DNA from 3 places in the Trichococcus sp. TS_SC_9 genome. Region 1 is predicted to be linked to each of the others. Evidence: riboswitches for the same ligand, from Rfam matches in the RefSeq annotation. Region 1 holds a riboswitch; each other region holds the start of a gene.
What was found. Region 1 has a riboswitch for S-adenosylmethionine ahead of metK (methionine adenosyltransferase). Riboswitches for the same ligand answer to the same signal wherever they lie in the genome.
Positions count from the first base shown of each region.

Region 2: another riboswitch for S-adenosylmethionine. It lies ahead of AC0J5I_RS06570 (hypothetical protein); the one in region 1 lies ahead of metK (methionine adenosyltransferase).
Region 3: another riboswitch for S-adenosylmethionine. It lies ahead of AC0J5I_RS09175 (aminotransferase class I/II-fold pyridoxal phosphate-dependent enzyme); the one in region 1 lies ahead of metK (methionine adenosyltransferase).

Region 1 is NZ_CM149591.1:2,243,785-2,249,190, forward strand. It holds tRNA gene AC0J5I_RS10810 (tRNA-Glu) at 16-87, shown strand; tRNA gene AC0J5I_RS10815 (tRNA-Met) at 120-192, shown strand; tRNA gene AC0J5I_RS10820 (tRNA-Ile) at 261-334, shown strand; tRNA gene AC0J5I_RS10825 (tRNA-Glu) at 351-422, shown strand; gene AC0J5I_RS10830 (hypothetical protein) at 514-1,320, opposite strand; SMK box riboswitch at 1,556-1,631, shown strand; gene metK (methionine adenosyltransferase) at 1,629-2,825, shown strand; gene mnmM (tRNA 5-(aminomethyl)-2-thiouridylate-methyltransferase MnmM) at 2,876-3,457, opposite strand; gene mnmL (tRNA modification radical SAM protein MnmL/YtqA) at 3,426-4,418, opposite strand; gene AC0J5I_RS10850 (LysM peptidoglycan-binding domain-containing protein) at 4,741-5,406, shown strand, end outside.
Region 2 is NZ_CM149591.1:1,341,985-1,347,390, forward strand. It holds gene AC0J5I_RS06555 (inorganic phosphate transporter) at 1-976, shown strand, start outside; gene AC0J5I_RS06560 (DUF47 domain-containing protein) at 989-1,621, shown strand; gene AC0J5I_RS06565 (hypothetical protein) at 1,771-2,007, opposite strand; SAM riboswitch class I at 2,237-2,347, shown strand; gene AC0J5I_RS06570 (hypothetical protein) at 2,429-2,719, shown strand; gene AC0J5I_RS06575 (DUF488 domain-containing protein) at 2,744-3,106, shown strand; gene AC0J5I_RS06580 (NAD(P)-dependent alcohol dehydrogenase) at 3,487-4,527, shown strand; gene AC0J5I_RS06585 (hypothetical protein) at 4,634-4,759, shown strand; gene AC0J5I_RS06590 (amidohydrolase) at 4,779-5,406, shown strand, end outside.
Region 3 is NZ_CM149591.1:1,888,514-1,893,919, forward strand. It holds gene AC0J5I_RS09155 (lysophospholipase) at 1-367, shown strand, start outside; gene AC0J5I_RS09160 (PadR family transcriptional regulator) at 527-850, shown strand; gene AC0J5I_RS09165 (DUF2812 domain-containing protein) at 834-1,337, shown strand; gene AC0J5I_RS09170 (sodium/proline symporter) at 1,502-3,055, shown strand; SAM riboswitch class I at 3,371-3,505, shown strand; gene AC0J5I_RS09175 (aminotransferase class I/II-fold pyridoxal phosphate-dependent enzyme) at 3,592-5,133, shown strand; gene speB (agmatinase) at 5,182-5,406, shown strand, end outside.

The sequences.
Region 1 (5,406 bases):
AAAGAATAAAAGATTGGTCCGTTGGTCAAGCGGTTAAGACACCGCCCTTTCACGGCGGTAACACGGGTTCGATTCCCGTACGGATCATTGTCATGACCTTTAGGTCATAATAAAATTATCGCGGGGTGGAGCAGTTGGCAGCTCGCCGGGCTCATAACCCGGAGGTCACAGGTTCAAGTCCTGTCCCCGCAATTGATTCTTATTTCAGTTGAATGAAGGATCTACTATCGCGAATCCGATTCGCGTCATGCGCTTTTGAAGGGCCTATAGCTCAGCTGGTTAGAGCGCACGCCTGATAAGCGTGAGGTCGATGGTTCGAGTCCATTTAGGCCCATTTGTACTATCTTTATGGTCCGTTGGTCAAGCGGTTAAGACACCGCCCTTTCACGGCGGTAACACGGGTTCGATTCCCGTACGGATCATCATTGCAAAGCACTCTTTTGAGTGCTTTTTTCTTACACGTAAACAGGCAGCTACACCCGTCAATTCGACTGGTGCAGCTGCCTGTTTCTGTTAGACCAAGAATAGTATGGAATAACCCAGCGTGAAAAGAAAACTGTAGTTGGACAGATAATGTTCAATTCTGAGGGCGGCTTGAAATCTTTTTTTGAATAAAGGAAAGACCAGTAGTGTGGACAATCCGAATAAGCTGATGGCCCATAGCGAGCTGCTGAGATTAAATATTTGAAAGATTGCTGTGGCATAGGCTAGCATGAAGGAAGTCATTTTCAGAAATTTTGAGTGCTTCAGAAGCAGTTGTTGATAATAAGTCATTGGGCGATCGCTGCCTGTGGTATTTTTGATTTGAATCTGTATCAAACAAAAGATATGGAACAGGATCAACGGAAGCAATTCGTATTGCAGCTGAAGTGGGATAAAGTTTGCTTGCGAAAAAAAGGATACAGATGAGAGAATCAATATTTTAAAGAACGGTCTCAGCAGTATCTCGTAAAAAGTGTTTGTCATACTGTACGGATAAAATTGTAAGATCGAGTAAACAAAATACAGCAAAAGAAGGGCAGCCAGGAACACATTCGATAAAGAGAAAATGATGGTCAAAGATCCGATCGAAAGGATCACGAAAAACAGTATCATTCTATAGGGAGGTTTGGTGCCGGCTTGTTCACTCTTTGAAAGGAGCCGTTCGAGGGCATGGGTTAACATCAGAAATAGATAAAGCATGAAAAGCAGCAGATAGTTGGGTCCGTTGAATGTCATTCCTCTCCATGCTCCGAAAAGAAGCAGCGTCAAAGGGGCTGTCAGCATCGCCAAAAAGGTGTGGTTCATCAGGTGCATGAATTGTCTCTTGATTGTATGCATAATCTCTTCCTTCTTCATTAATGGGTACAGTTAGTGTATCATCTCATACATATTGCGCAAATTCATCATAGGTTAACGTCATTGTGATGTCAAGCTACTTAAGAGTCATAAGCGCCCAAAAAAGTTTCGCTGCGTATTTTTGCGCGCACGATCCATGGCAGAAAAATGAAATTCTCTTATTTTTTGTTGCTTTTTTGATGATGATAGCGTATATTAGGTATGTTGCTTTTCAGAGGCTAATTGCAATATCCCGATAGGATTCACAATATGTGAAGACGCCTTGTAACCAAAAAATGGGGGAATGAAAAATGGTAGAAAAAAGATTATTTACTTCAGAGTCAGTAACGGAAGGTCATCCGGATAAAATCGCTGATCAGATCAGCGATGCAATTTTGGATACACTGTTGGCTGCTGATCCATATGCGCGTGTTGCTTGCGAAACGATTGTCACAACAGGATTGGTAGTTGTCTTTGGTGAAATCACGACAAGCGCATACGTAAACATCCAACAGATTGTCCGCGATACTGTAACTGAAATTGGTTATACACGTGGTAAATTTGGTTTTGATGCGGATAATTTGGCTGTAATGGTATCTTTGGACGAACAATCCGACGATATCGCAATCGGCGTCAACGAATCATTGGAACGCAGAGAGCTAGTGACTACGGATTACAATGAAATCGGGGCAGGAGACCAAGGTTTAATGTTCGGTTTTGCGATCAACGAAACGGAAGAATTGATGCCTTTACCTATCTCGCTTAGTCATAAGCTAGCGAAACGTCTATCTGAAGTCCGCAAAGACGGTACTTTGGAATACTTAAGACCGGACGGGAAAACGCAAGTTACCGTGGAATACGATGAGAACGGCAAACCGAAACGTGTGGATACAATCGTTTTGAGCACGCAACATGATGAAAATGTCACGTTGGAACAATTGAAAAAAGATATTTTGGAGCATGTCATCCATGCGGTCATCGATGATTCATTATTGGATGCTGACACTAAATACTTCATCAATCCTACAGGACGCTTCGTTATCGGCGGACCTAAAGGTGATTCCGGTTTGACTGGAAGAAAAATCATTGTTGATACTTACGGTGGGTATGCGCGTCATGGTGGCGGAGCTTTCTCAGGTAAGGATGCTACAAAAGTTGACCGTTCCGCAAGTTATGCGGCCCGTTACATCGCTAAGAACATTGTTGCGGCTGGGTTAGCTACAAAATGCGAAATCCAATTGGCATATGCGATCGGCGTTGCTGAACCCGTATCGATTGCGATCGACACGTTCGGTACAAGCGAATATCCAGAAGCTACTTTGATTGAAGCTGTACGCAAAAACTTCAATTTGACACCAGCGGGTATCATCCAAATGTTGGATCTGCGTCGTCCAATCTTCAAAAAGACAGCAGCGTACGGGCATTTCGGCCGTGCCGATGCTGACTTCACTTGGGAGAAGACGGACAAAACTGAAGCTTTGCTTTCATATGTCCAAGCTGGCAAATAATAATAAGCACAAAAAACTGCAACTCGTTTGCAGTTTTTTTGTGCTTATTTCTATTTCATATACGGCGTTTTCTTTTTCTCGATGGCAATCAAAATCGGGGGCTCATTGATCTGATTGATGAAGCCGTAGTACAGGACCTTGAATGATGCTTGATTCAAACCGCTGATGTAATGGAGCAGAGCCTTTTTCTCCTCCATGCCGCCCGGATGCCCACTGTATACGACCAAAAGGATGTAGCTGCCGATCCGCAGCCTAGGCAGCAAAGCGCTGACCGCCGTGATGGTCGTATCCTTTCGGGTGATGACAGTTTTGTCGGCTCCATGCAGGTAGCCCAAGTTGAAGATGGCACCGCCGACATCAGCATGATCGTCCAAAACATCCGCGAGTGTTTCGTGTCCTTGGTGAAGCAGGGTGACCTGATCTATCAAGCCAGCCAACAATAGCTTTTGTTTCGTGTTTTCGATGGCTTGTTCCTGGATGTCAAAACCGATCACTTTTCCTGCCGCTCCGACCAACGTAGCCAAGAGGACCGTGTCACTACCGTTTCCGACAGTGGCATCGATGACGAGATCTCCCTTACTGACTGTTTCTTTAAGTAGTTTATGACTGAAGTCCACTGCGGACAACAACATGTTCCTCACCCTTATTCCTGATATTGTAGATTCCTTGATAGGTATTGCGACGTTCCAGTTCATGGTCGATTGCGTTCAGCACTTCCCACTTTTTGAGGCTCCACATCGGACCGACAAGGGTGTCTCGCGGTGCGTCACCTGTGATGCGGTGGATGACGATTTCTTGCGGAATGACTTCCAGTTGATTGCATACGAGTTCAACATATTCGTCTTTCTCCAATAACCTTAGCCTGCCTTGATGATAATCCCGAAGCATTTTGGTATTTTTCATCAAATGAAGCAAATGAATCTTGATGCCTTGGATATCCGAATCCAGCATGACACGGTTGACGCTTTCCATCATCATATCATGGGTTTCTCCAGGAAGCCCATTGATGAGATGGGTGCATACTGGGATATTATGCGCACGAAGTTCTTCGACTGCTTTCAAATAGGTGTCATAAGAATGTGCACGGTTGATGATTTTGCTTGTTTCTTCATGGATGGTCTGGAGTCCCAATTCCACCCAAATATAGTAACGCTTGTTCAGTTCCGCCAAATATGCGATCGTTTCCGGCGGCAGGCAATCTGGACGTGTCGCGATCATGATACCGACCACGCCTTCCTCATTGACAACTTGCTCATAACGATGGCGCAGAGTATCCACCGGAGCGTGCGTATTGGTGAAGTTCTGGAAATAGGCAATGTAACTCTTTACATTCGGCCATTTTTTGTGCATCATATCGATGCCTTTGCGCAATTGGACAGGCAGCGGGTCGATCCGGTCTTGAGCAAAATCGCCGGACCCGGAAACAGTGCAGAAGGTGCAACCGCCGTGTGCGACAGTGCCGTCACGGTTCGGGCAATCAAAACCGCCGTCGATAGCGACTTTGAAAATTTTTTCGCCAAAGTGTTGTTGCAGATGGTAATTCCATGTATGGTAACGTTTATTTGTGTCACTGTATAAAAATTGATTTGTCAATACTTTCACCTCACCATCCATTTTATCATGATTTTTGGCCTATCAGTAGACTATTTGACCGTGTGTGTTACATTTAATGATAGGCCAAAGAAGAAAAGGGCTTACTTTTAAGCAATGGAAAGGATTGTTACAGTTTTATTTCAATTGTTAAATATTAAATATGGTTATGAAAGCCATTCAAAAATTTGGGAAACAAACATATAATAGGTATGTTGGATAATTTTCTTAAAAGAAATTTAAATTATGCTCCATCATTTTAGAAATTCAGATGTTTTTCACTGCCAAAACGGCAGTATTTTAATAAAGGGAGTGGTATATTTTGGTGTTATCCAGAAACGAACGCATTACCCAAAAGAAAAAAGAACAATTGATCAATTCTTTTATCACCACGAATAAAAGACTGAAACGAAGCGTAGCGGTATTGAGTACGTCGTTCTTTATGACAACTGTCGTTAAGCCAGTCCAACTGGTTTTGGCAGCACAGTCGACTACACTTGGAACAACGGATACAAAAGTATATTCCACAAATCCCTTTTTGAATCAGATTATCCCGTCCGCGACCGTAATAGCCGCCCAAAATGATTTATATGCCTCCGTGATGATGGCCCAAGCCATTTTGGAAAGTGGCTGGGGTACAAGTGCTTTATCGACGGCTCCTAACTATAACTTGTTCGGAATCAAAGGGAATTATGACGGAGAATCCGTCAACATGGGTACATTGGAAGACAGTGGTGGGCAGAATTACTATCCAATCAACGCTGAATTCAGAAAGTATCCTTCCTATGCGGAATCCCTGCAGGACTATGCAAATCTTTTGTCCAACGGGACCAGCTGGAATCCGACTTATTATGCGGGTGCTTGGAAGAGCAATGCAGCCAGTTATCAGGACGCAACGACTTACTTGACCGGCCGTTATGCGACAGACACAGCCTACAGCACCAAATTGAACAGGATCATTGCGCAGTATGGGTTGGATCAATATGACAAC
Region 2 (5,406 bases), 900 kb from region 1:
GTTGGGAGTGGTTTTGGTGAACGGGTGGACGGATGCGCCGAACGCTATAGCCACTTGCGTTTCGACCAGAAGCATGACGCCGCGGAACGCCATCCTGATGGCCGCGGTGTTCAATTTTTTAGGTGTCTTTGCGATGACCGCAGTCAATGCGAAAGTTGCTCAGACGATGGCGAAGATGGTTGATTTTGGCGGGAATACGGATGATGCGGTCGTGGCGCTGTGTGCCGCGCTCTTCGCGATTGTGGTATGGGCCACTGCCGCCTGGTATTTTGGCATCCCGACCAGCGAAAGCCATGCGTTGATTGCCGGGGTGTCGGGGGCTGCAATCGCGTTGCAAGGCGGCATCAGCGGAATCAATGGGGCGGAATGGATCAAAGTGCTGTACGGCTTGGTGCTTTCCACCGTTCTGGGTTTATTTTTGGGTTTCCTTGTCGTGAAACTGGTCGGCGCGCTGTTCAGGGACGTTGAACGGCAAAGCACGACAACTTTCTTCCGCAATAGCCAGATAGCTGGTGCAGCGGCGATGGCTTTTATGCACGGGGCCCAGGATGGCCAGAAGTTCATCGGGATTTTTTTGCTGGGCATTGCCTTATCGCAAGGAAATGCCACAACCGACTTTGTGATTCCTATCTGGTTGATGCTGTTGTGTTCCACAGTCATGGCTTTGGGGACCGCAATCGGCGGCGGAAAAATCATCAAGACGGTAGGGGTCAACCTGGTGAAGCTGGAGACCTATCAAGGCTTCAGCGCTGATTTTGCCGGTGCTGTGAGCCTCCTGACAGCCTCTCTCTTGGGTCTGCCGGTGAGCACGACCCACACGAAGACAACGGCCATCATGGGCGTGGGCGCCGGCAGGCATCTGTCGAGCGTAAACTGGCTGACGGTCAAGGAAATGGTTTTTACGTGGGTGTTGACATTTCCAGGCTGCGGCCTTGTCGGTTATTTGATGGCAAAGCTGTTCATTCGGATATTCTAGGGGGCGCCGATTATGTTCAAAAAGAAGACGGAAAAGTTGGATTATTTCGATGAATTCATCAAGCTTGCCGAATGGGGTGTCCAATCGGCGAAGTTCTTGAAGCAGGTGTTGGCGGAGTATCCGGTCGCTGATCTCAGCCAAAAATTAGATGAGATGCATGAGATCGAACACAATGCCGATCTGGAGAAATACAAGCTGATGCGCTATATGTACAATGATCTGTTGCCGCCTTTCGATCGGCAGGATGTGATTGCACTGGTCACCAGTCTGGACCATGCCATCGACATGATTGAGGATGTCATGATCCACATGGAGATCTATCAACCGCAACACATTACCCCGGAAATCAACCAATTCCTGAATCTGGTGGAAAAATCAGCCGAGGAATTGCATACAGCGGTGCGGCTTTTGAAAACCTATAAGAAATCGCAAAAAGAGATCCACACAGTCATCGATCGGATCAATGCCTGTGAGAAGGAAGGCGATCTGCTTTACATCCAAACGATGCGTGATCTCTATCGGAGCGACGTGGACGCTGTCAGCATCGTCATCCTGAGCAAAATCTATAAATCGCTGGAGGATTGCTGTGACGCCTTCAAGGACGTGACCAAATTCGTGGAAGAGATCGCATTGAAATATGCGTAGGCTGGGAGCTGTAAAACAAAAAATCCCCACAAGTCAGAAAAATTCTGACTTGTGGGGATTTTTTTGGCAATAATAAGTTGTTCAAAACTGTCCATCAACTAAGATTCGTTGCCGGATGAACGAAACCATTTAGTATAGGCTAGAGTCAGTTATTCAGCGAGACAACTAAGATTTTCATCTCTGTCTCTGGCATGCATGCTTACGCCGTTCATCTGATGATCGTTTTCTGTGTGATGACGAAGATGAGTGGCATGGCTACGTACATACTGACCGTGATTTTCATATGTCACTGTATCCATCATCGCTGCTTCTACGGGAGTTGCGACAGCGAAGGTGGTCAATGCTGTAAAAGAAATCAGGCCAATCATCAAATATTTTTTCTTCATGGGTAAGTTCGTCCTTCCTATGTATAAACTGGCTATGTTTTACGAGATTGTTTCCGTATTGTTGATCGGACAAAAGAAATGATCAGCAACGCGGGATCGCTTGATCCTTCTTTAGTATACTAAGGAAGTGTGTAGAACAGATGTAGATGAGGAAAACAAATAAATGAATTGGCGATTAGTTGAATTTTGCGCAACGGTATGAAATAATATATACGAAAACTAAATAACTTCTTTATCACGAGAGATCGAGGGACTGGCCCGATGACATCTCAGCAACCGACCAACGCATGAACGCGGCAGCACGGTGCTAAATCCTGCAGAGCAATCTGAGAGATAAAGAAGAGTAAAGCGACATTCCCGACTCTTCTTGTTATAAGAAGGGTTTTTTGTTTTCAAAAAAAACAATCTGGAGGGAAAGACGATGACAATGACAAAAGAACAATTCGAACGCTACGAAAGAAGCTGCGAAAGAATGGAAGCGGCAGGCGGCCCGAAAAGTCAAAGCGAAGCCATGCTGCATCATCAGTACAAACAGCAAAAGGCTGCCGTTGCAGAAGCGCTTGAGATGGGTAAGGAGAACTATCAAACAGAACTGCTGGCCAAAGTAGCGGAAGTGCATCGGCTTGAGGGAGAAATCGCCAAGTTGCAGCAACGCCTTTATCTGGAGCGGGCGCAAGTGGATAAGAGGATGGAACTGGTGGCCCAGTTTTAAAGAAGCAATAGGAGGAGAATGGACATGGAACTGAAGATGAAGCGCATCTACGAATACCCGGCAGAAGCGGACGGCGTTCGGATTCTGGTCGACCGGTTGTGGCCGCGGGGCGTCAAGAAGGAGGCCGCACAACTGGATGCGTGGTTGAAGGACATCGCGCCTTCGCCGGATCTGCGCAAATGGTTTGATCACGATCCTGATAAATTCGCCGCCTTCAAAGAAAGATATGAAGAGGAACTGTTGACGAACCCGAAGACCTCGGTTGCAGTGGCGGAGACCCTGAAACATTTGGAAGCGAGCGACGTCACATTAGTTTATGCCGCGCGGGATCCGGAAATCAATCATGTCGTCGTGCTACGGGATTTTTTGGAGAAGCAGCGGAAATAGGCGCTTGTTTGTATTTAGGGAAGTGGAGGCACTATCGCAGCCGGATATCAAAAAAGACGCCCTTAAATGGGCGTCTTTTCATTTCTATGATTATTTTTGTTGCAAGACCACGCGGTAATAATCATCGTCACCTTTGAAAATCAATTTGATTTGCAGTTCCTTTTCGGAAAGTTCCGGATCAACAAAAGTATGGGGATAAAAATGGGAAATTGATCCGCACAAGGCAGCAATCTTCCAGATGATTGCCTAATGCGCTCGCGAAGTAGTTCGAGCTTACAATCGGTTATCGCTTGACTTAACCTTAACTTCAAGGTGTATGCTTTTTCTACAAGAGCGAGAACGCCGCTTTTGAATACAGAAGTATAATGGAGGAAAAATAGATGGTACTAGCGAGAGCAAGAGCGGTCGACGGTCCGGACGAACCGTTCCGATTTGCTGAAATAAAGAGACGAGAATTGGATGAACAAGACGTTCTGATCGAAATCAAATTTGCGGGTATCTGCCATTCGGATATCCATACAGCCCATGGCGAATGGGGACATGTGCACTATCCGCTCGTGCCTGGGCATGAAATTGCGGGATTGGTCACAGCGGTCGGATCTGGTGTGACGAAGCATCAAATCGGGGATCGCGTCGGTGTCGGCTGCATGGTCGATTCCTGCAGAGAATGCGAAAATTGTTTGCGCGGCGAGGAGCAGTACTGCCTCAAAGGCAATGTCCCGACCTACGCAGGAGTCGATAAATACGGCGAACCGACACAGGGCGGCTACTCGACGCATATCGTCGTGACTGAAGATTTCGTTGTGCGGATTCCGGACAATATTGGACTAGATGCCGCAGCACCGCTGTTGTGTGCCGGCATCACCACCTACTCGCCATTGAACCGCTGGCAGGCCGGCCCCGGCAAGAAAGTCGCTGTGATCGGACTGGGCGGATTGGGGCACATGGGCGTCAAAATCGCGCATGCGATGGGGGCCGAAGTGACTGTCCTGTCGCAAACGCTGAGCAAAAAAGAAGACGGCCTGAAGTTCGGGGCGCAGCATTATTACGCAACCAAGGATCCAGAGACATTCAAGGAATTGGCCGGCACTTTTGACCTGATCATCAATACGGTGAGCGCCGTTATCAACCTGGATGCTTACCTGGGCTTGTTGAAGCTCGATGGCACGCTGGTGAACGTCGGGGCTCCCGGAGAACCGCTGTCATTGAATGTGATGTCCTTGATCGGTCACCGCCGTTCCTTCGCCGGTTCCATGATCGGTGGCATCCGCGAAACGCAGGAAATGCTGGATTTCTGTGCCGAACACGGCATCGTTCCGAATATCGAAGTCATTTCCGCTGAGCAGATTGATGAGGCTTATGAACGCGTACTGGCTTCTGATGTCAGATACCGTTTCGTAATCGACACCAGCACAATCTGAGAATTATCAATTTAATAAACAGATAAGCTACCCCGGGCGATATTTTGTTTCGGGGGCTTTTTTTGTTGCGTAACCGGAACCGCTCCGTTCAAAGATTTGTCGGAAAATGATTGTTGTGCAGAACGGACATGTGGCGGATAATGGAAGAAAGGACTGTCGTTCCGGCAGAAACCTGCACAAGCTAGGGCAGGAAGACGAGATGCAGACGGATTTGGAACAGGAAAAACAATAAGGATAAGGGAGCAATCAAAATGAATGAAGCGACCAAAAAGCAATTATTCAGCAAGTTAGCCGAGAAGCAAGGGCGCATGATCGAAATTTATCGCTACTTGCATGCCCATCCGGAATTGTCTTTCCAGGAGGAAAACACGGCCGATTATATCGAAGCCTTCTATGCAGGAAAAGAGTGCGACATCCGCACCCATGTCGGCGGACTGGGAATCGTCGTGTCCATCGACAGCGGCAAACCGGGAAAAACAGTCGCCATCCGAGCGGACTTCGATGCGTTGCCGATCCAAGAGGAAACAGGCTTGCCGTATGCCTCAAAAACACCGGGCGTCATGCACGCCTGCGGACATGACGCGCATACAGCTTACATGCTGATCCTTGCCGAAACATTAATAGAAATGAAGGAACAACTCGAAGGAAAGATAGTTGTGCTGCATCAGCCCGCCGAGGAAGTTCCGCCGGGCGGAGCGATCGGCATGATCAAGGACGGCGCTTTGGAAGGCGTCGACACGGTATTCGGCATCCATGTGATGTCGCAGATGGACAGTGGAAAAGTGTTCTACCGTGAAGGCAACGTTCAGACCGGCCGCGCCAATTTCCGCGTGAAGATCCAAGGCGTCGGAGGGCACGGGTCATCGCCGCATAATGCCA
Region 3 (5,406 bases), 360 kb from region 1:
CTGGCTCAGCCGTGACGGGGCAGAAGTGGATAGGTTCTTGGCGGATCCGTTGCGAGGAAAAATCGGTTCAGCTGGCTATTTCCATGATTTCTTCAGCGGATTGTTGGCCATAAACGATTCTGCGAATATCCAGTCGACACCGAAGGACCTGCCGCTGCATTTCATTTCAGGCACCGCTGACCCGGTCGGGGGCAAGGCCGGAAAAGGCATCCTCCAGACATGCAAGGCTTATCAACAAGTTGGCCTTCAGAATGTGAGCTACAAACTATATGAGGGTGCCCGTCATGAACTGCTCAATGAGACGAACAAAGATGCAGTAACGCAGGACGTTATCGAGTGGATTGCTGCTCTTGTGGAGACCGTTTGATAATTACAAAATTAATGGAGCTTACCTGATTTTTCCGGAATTGGAGAAATCAGGTAAGCTTTTTTGTTAGACAAGTGTTTGTAGGTTCTCTATTGACAAATACATCGGGAGGCGATATATTATATATAGCGATACCCGACGTATCGGAAGAGGAGGTATATGATGGGAGCACCGCTTACGGAATCGATGTTTTATATTCTGCTTTCTTTGCTGCAGCCGAACCACGGTTACGGTATCATGCAACAGGTGGAAGAGCGGACGAAGGGCAGGGTCGCTCTGGGAGCAGGTACGCTTTATGGCGCACTGAACACGCTTTTGGAGAAAAAATGGATCATGCTACATAGTCAGGATGATCAGTCCCGCAAAAAGAAGGAATATCTGATCACGACACTCGGAAAAGAAGTTCTAAATGAGGAAATCGCCAGACTGGGCGAACTTCTCAAAAACGGCAGAAAGGCGATGGAAAATGATGAAAAAATTTAGGCTCTACTACGATAAAGACAAGGAAGAAACATTCCTGAATGACATGTCCGCAAAAGGCTACGCCATGAAACGTTTTTTCTTGGGATTGTATACTTTTGAAAAATGCCAGCTGGGGGAATATACCTATCGTGTCGATCTCATCAGCGATAAGACGGTCGAACAACGCAATGAACTGTATGATCTGATACGTGACTCCGGTGGGGAACTCGTGCAGACGTGGGGCATCTGGGCAATCTTCCGGAAGAAAGGTAGCTTTGAACTCTACACCGATCCGGAAAGCCAGATCAAACAATTCAGACGCATCCGGACGATATTTGTACGCGTGGCCATTGTAGAATTCCTGCTTTCCATCCCGCAGTGGTACAATGCAATCCAAACAAAGGAGCCGATGCTCCTATTGATGTCTATGCTTTTGACATTGATTGCCTTTGTTTTCCTGAAGCAAGCCAGGACATGCACAAAGAAAATAACCGAACTGGAAAAATAGAGTTAATCAATAGTTATTTTCGCTATAAAAGTAATGTCACTGCTTATCCTGAAAATAAGGTTGCTTACAATTTTAGTCTTATGCTATGATGGCGTAGTGAATTCATTAGATTTTAATTAAATTAAAATGATGAAACATGTCATTATTTATTTTGGAGGTAACTTATGGATAAAGCATTAATTTTTATGGCGATGGCTGGCTACATGTCGATCATCATAGGTATCGGTTTTTATTACTACAAGCGATCAAACGAAAGCTCCGATAATTTCTTCTTGGGCGGACGCAGTCTGGGTCCTTGGGTTGCTGCAATCAGTGCGGGCGCCTCGGACATGAGCGGTTGGCTCCTGATGGGCCTTCCCGGCGTGGCTTATTGGTCAGGGCTGTCGGACGCATTCTGGACAGCGATCGGCTTGGCATTGGGGACATCTTTGAACTGGATCATCGTCTCGAAGCGGTTGCGTCATTATTCTGAATCCGCGGAAGCAATCACGTTGCCGGAATTCTTCAGCAATCGATTCCATGAGGATAAGCGCGTCATTTTGACAGTATCTTCCACGTTCATCTTCGTTTTCTTTTCCGTCTATGCAGCCAGCTGTTTTGTGACGGTAGGGAAACTCTTCGCAACTTTGTTCGAAGTGCCTTACATCCCGGTGATGATCGCCGGAGCGGTGTTCGTCGTGTTCTACACGTTCATCGGCGGATTTTTGGCTGAGAGTGTTTCCGACTTTATGCAGGGCATCATCATGATTGCGGCGTTGGCTGTTGTTTTGGTCGGAGGTGTCGTGCATGCCGGTGGTCCCGGAGCGGTCATCGATAACCTGAAAGGCATCCCAGGATTTTTGGATTTCTTCGGAATCGCAACACCGACATTGGTTGATGGTGTGCAACAAGCTGATGGCGCGATGGCTGCCTTTGGACCTGCAGGCAAATACGGACTGATCACAATTGCGTCCAGCATGGCTTGGGGCCTTGGATACTTCGGTATGCCGCAAGTGCTGTTGCGCTTTATGGCGATCCGTTCGGCTGATGATATCAAGCAATCACGCCGGATCGGGATTATTTGGGCGACTCTTTCATTGGGCGCTGCCGTCCTGATCGGTCTGATCGGACGTTCGATGTTCCCGATGGCGTTGACGACTGCTTCCACTTCAGAAACGATCTTCATCGAGATGGCGACGTTATTGTTCCCGCCTCTTTTGGCCGGAATCGTCATGTCAGGTATTTTGGCGGCGACGATCAGTTCCGCGGATTCGTATCTGCTGATTGCCGCAAGTGCTTTCTCGAAAAACATCTACAAAGGTGTTTTGCGCAAGGATGCCTCCGATCAGCAAATCATGGCAATGACGCGGATGATTTTGATTGTTTTGGCGATCCTAGGAATCATCATCGCTTTGGATGAGAACTCCGTCATCTTCACGATCGTATCCTTCGCCTGGGCGGGCTTCGGTGCGACATTCGGACCGTTGATGCTGTTCTCCTTATTCTGGAAAAAAACCACGCGTCAAGGTGCCATTGCTGGCATGTTGACAGGCGGAATCGCTGTTTTCATCTGGAAACTTTTGATCAAACCGATCGGCGGCGTGTTCGGCATCTACGAACTGTTGCCGGCATTCATCCTTTCTTGTGTGGCGATAGTGATGTTCTCCTTGATTGGGGAAAAACCATCCGCTGCGATGGAAGAGGAATTCGAAATGGTGAAAAGCCAGTCGAAAGCTTAAAAATAGTGCGCATAAAAAACACAATCCTTTATCATGGGTTGTGTTTTTTTATGGCGTAGTGCGGGGTGTGCAAGTAAGATTTGATATCAAGACCTGCATCTCCGGTGAGGATCTTCTGACCTGAGCAGGGAAAGATGAAAGGCGAATACAACTTTTTCGGAATACGAGGGCGTTCACTGTGATTCATGAATGTTGCGGAACAACTGTTTAAGAATCGTTCGGAAAAATCATTTGAAAAAAAATATAGTTTTCTATCCAAAATCATTGACATATGCAGCATATTTGTATAGAATTTAGCTTGCATAAATTGAATATCTCTTATTAATAGCCGTTGAGACGAGGGGTCGAAGATACGGTGGCAAACCAATCAATCTAATTTTTTTCAGTACAGATTGATATTGGGTGCCCAACCTGAGCGTAGGATTATCCAAGTCCTATGAGCAATAAGAGGAAAAGCAGCTGATAGATATCGAAGCTTTCCTTTGGTTGGAGAGCTTTTTTTATGCCCATTTTTTATATCAAAGGGGGAAATCTATTTGGCTGAAAAGGTTTTATTCAATTCAGACACTTATTTGGATGGTCATTCTGACAAAATTACTTACCAAATTTCTAACGTTAAAGCAAAAAATATTACACATATCAAAATGCCGCTTTTCGAAGCGCTTGTTAAATATGCGAAACAGGACGTTACGCCTTTCGATGTCCCTGGACATAAAATGGGTGCGCAGATGACACCATTTAAAATGGCAGTCGGTGATATGACGATGCAGATGGATGTCAACTCCATGAAAGAATTGGACTTGTTGAGCCATCCGCAATCCGTCATAAAAGAAGCACAGGAATTGGCTGCAAAAGCATACAATGCCGATCAGGCCTTTTTCTTGGTGAACGGTACGACTGTAGGAATTCAAGCGATGATCATGAGCGTTGTGGGACCGAACGATACAATTTTGGTTCCCCGCAACTGCCATAAATCAGTGATGAACGGGTTGATCCTGAGCGGCGCAAAGCCAATCTTCATCCAGCCCGAAATGGATTTGGCCTTCGGAATTTCTCACGGAATCTCCGTGGAACGCATCATCCAAGGATTGGATGAAAATCCTAAAGCGAAAGCTCTTTTGGTCACTTATCCGACTTATTTCGGATCTTTGAACGATTTGGAAACAATCTGTGATATCGCGCATGAACGCGGTGTTGTGGTCATTGTTGACAGTGCGCACGGAGCGCATTTGCCGTTCATGCCCGGAAAAATGAAGGATCCGATGAAAGCTGGAGCCGATGCGGTGACTTATTCTATGCATAAAACCGGCGGATCCTTGACGCAAAGTTCCTTGATGGTGATGCAAGGGGATCGCATTTCTGCTACAAAATTACAAAAAGTGCTGAACATGCTGCAATCGACCAGCGCGAATTACTTGTTGATGAGCTCTATCGATGCTGCACGCAGCGAATTGGCGATGTACGGCAAAGACCGCTACAAAAAACTGCGCCCGATCGTCAGCGAAGCGATTGAAGCAATCGAAGCATTCGGCGACTATGAAGTTTTGAAATCCGACTACATCAAAGATAAATTCTACCAGACTTATGACTGGACTAAATTAGTGATCCGAGTCAATGATATCGGCCTGACCGGCTTCGAAGTCTACACGATCATGAAGGAAGAATATGGCATCCAATTGGAGCTGGCTGAAGGCTATGTCGTGATGGCAGTTATCAGCACAGCCGACACACGCGAAACAATCGGGAGACTGGTTGATGCCTTGATGGATGTACGCAGACGCTACAAAAAAGCAAGCCAACATTTCGATGCGCACGTGATGACTTGCAGCATCAACAAATTGGCCTGCAGCCCGCGCGACGCGTTCTATGCCGATAATGAAGTGGTCAGCATCGACGACGCAATCGGACGCATCAGTGCCGATTCAATCATGATCTATCCACCAGGAATTCCGTTGATCATCCCTGGTGAAGTGATTTCTGAGGCAGTCGTTCAGCATTACCACTACTACAATGAAACATTAGGCAATGTCTTGACTGAGGAAAAAATGCCTCATCAGATCAAAGTTCTGAAAGATTAAGCAATCGAAACAACAATCAAATAGCATACAGTTGGAGGACGGCAGAAAGTGAAAAATAACATGAACATCCAGACCTTTATCGGCTGCGAATCTTCATTTGAAGAAGCATCTACCGTATTATTCGGGATTCCATTCGACGGAACAACCAGTTTCAGGCCAGGCACGCGCTTTGCGATGCAAGCGATCCGCCAAGATTCATTCGGCTTGGAAAGTTATTCCCCTTATTTGGATCGTGATCTTGAAGAAGAGGCCATCCATGATGGCGGAGATCTG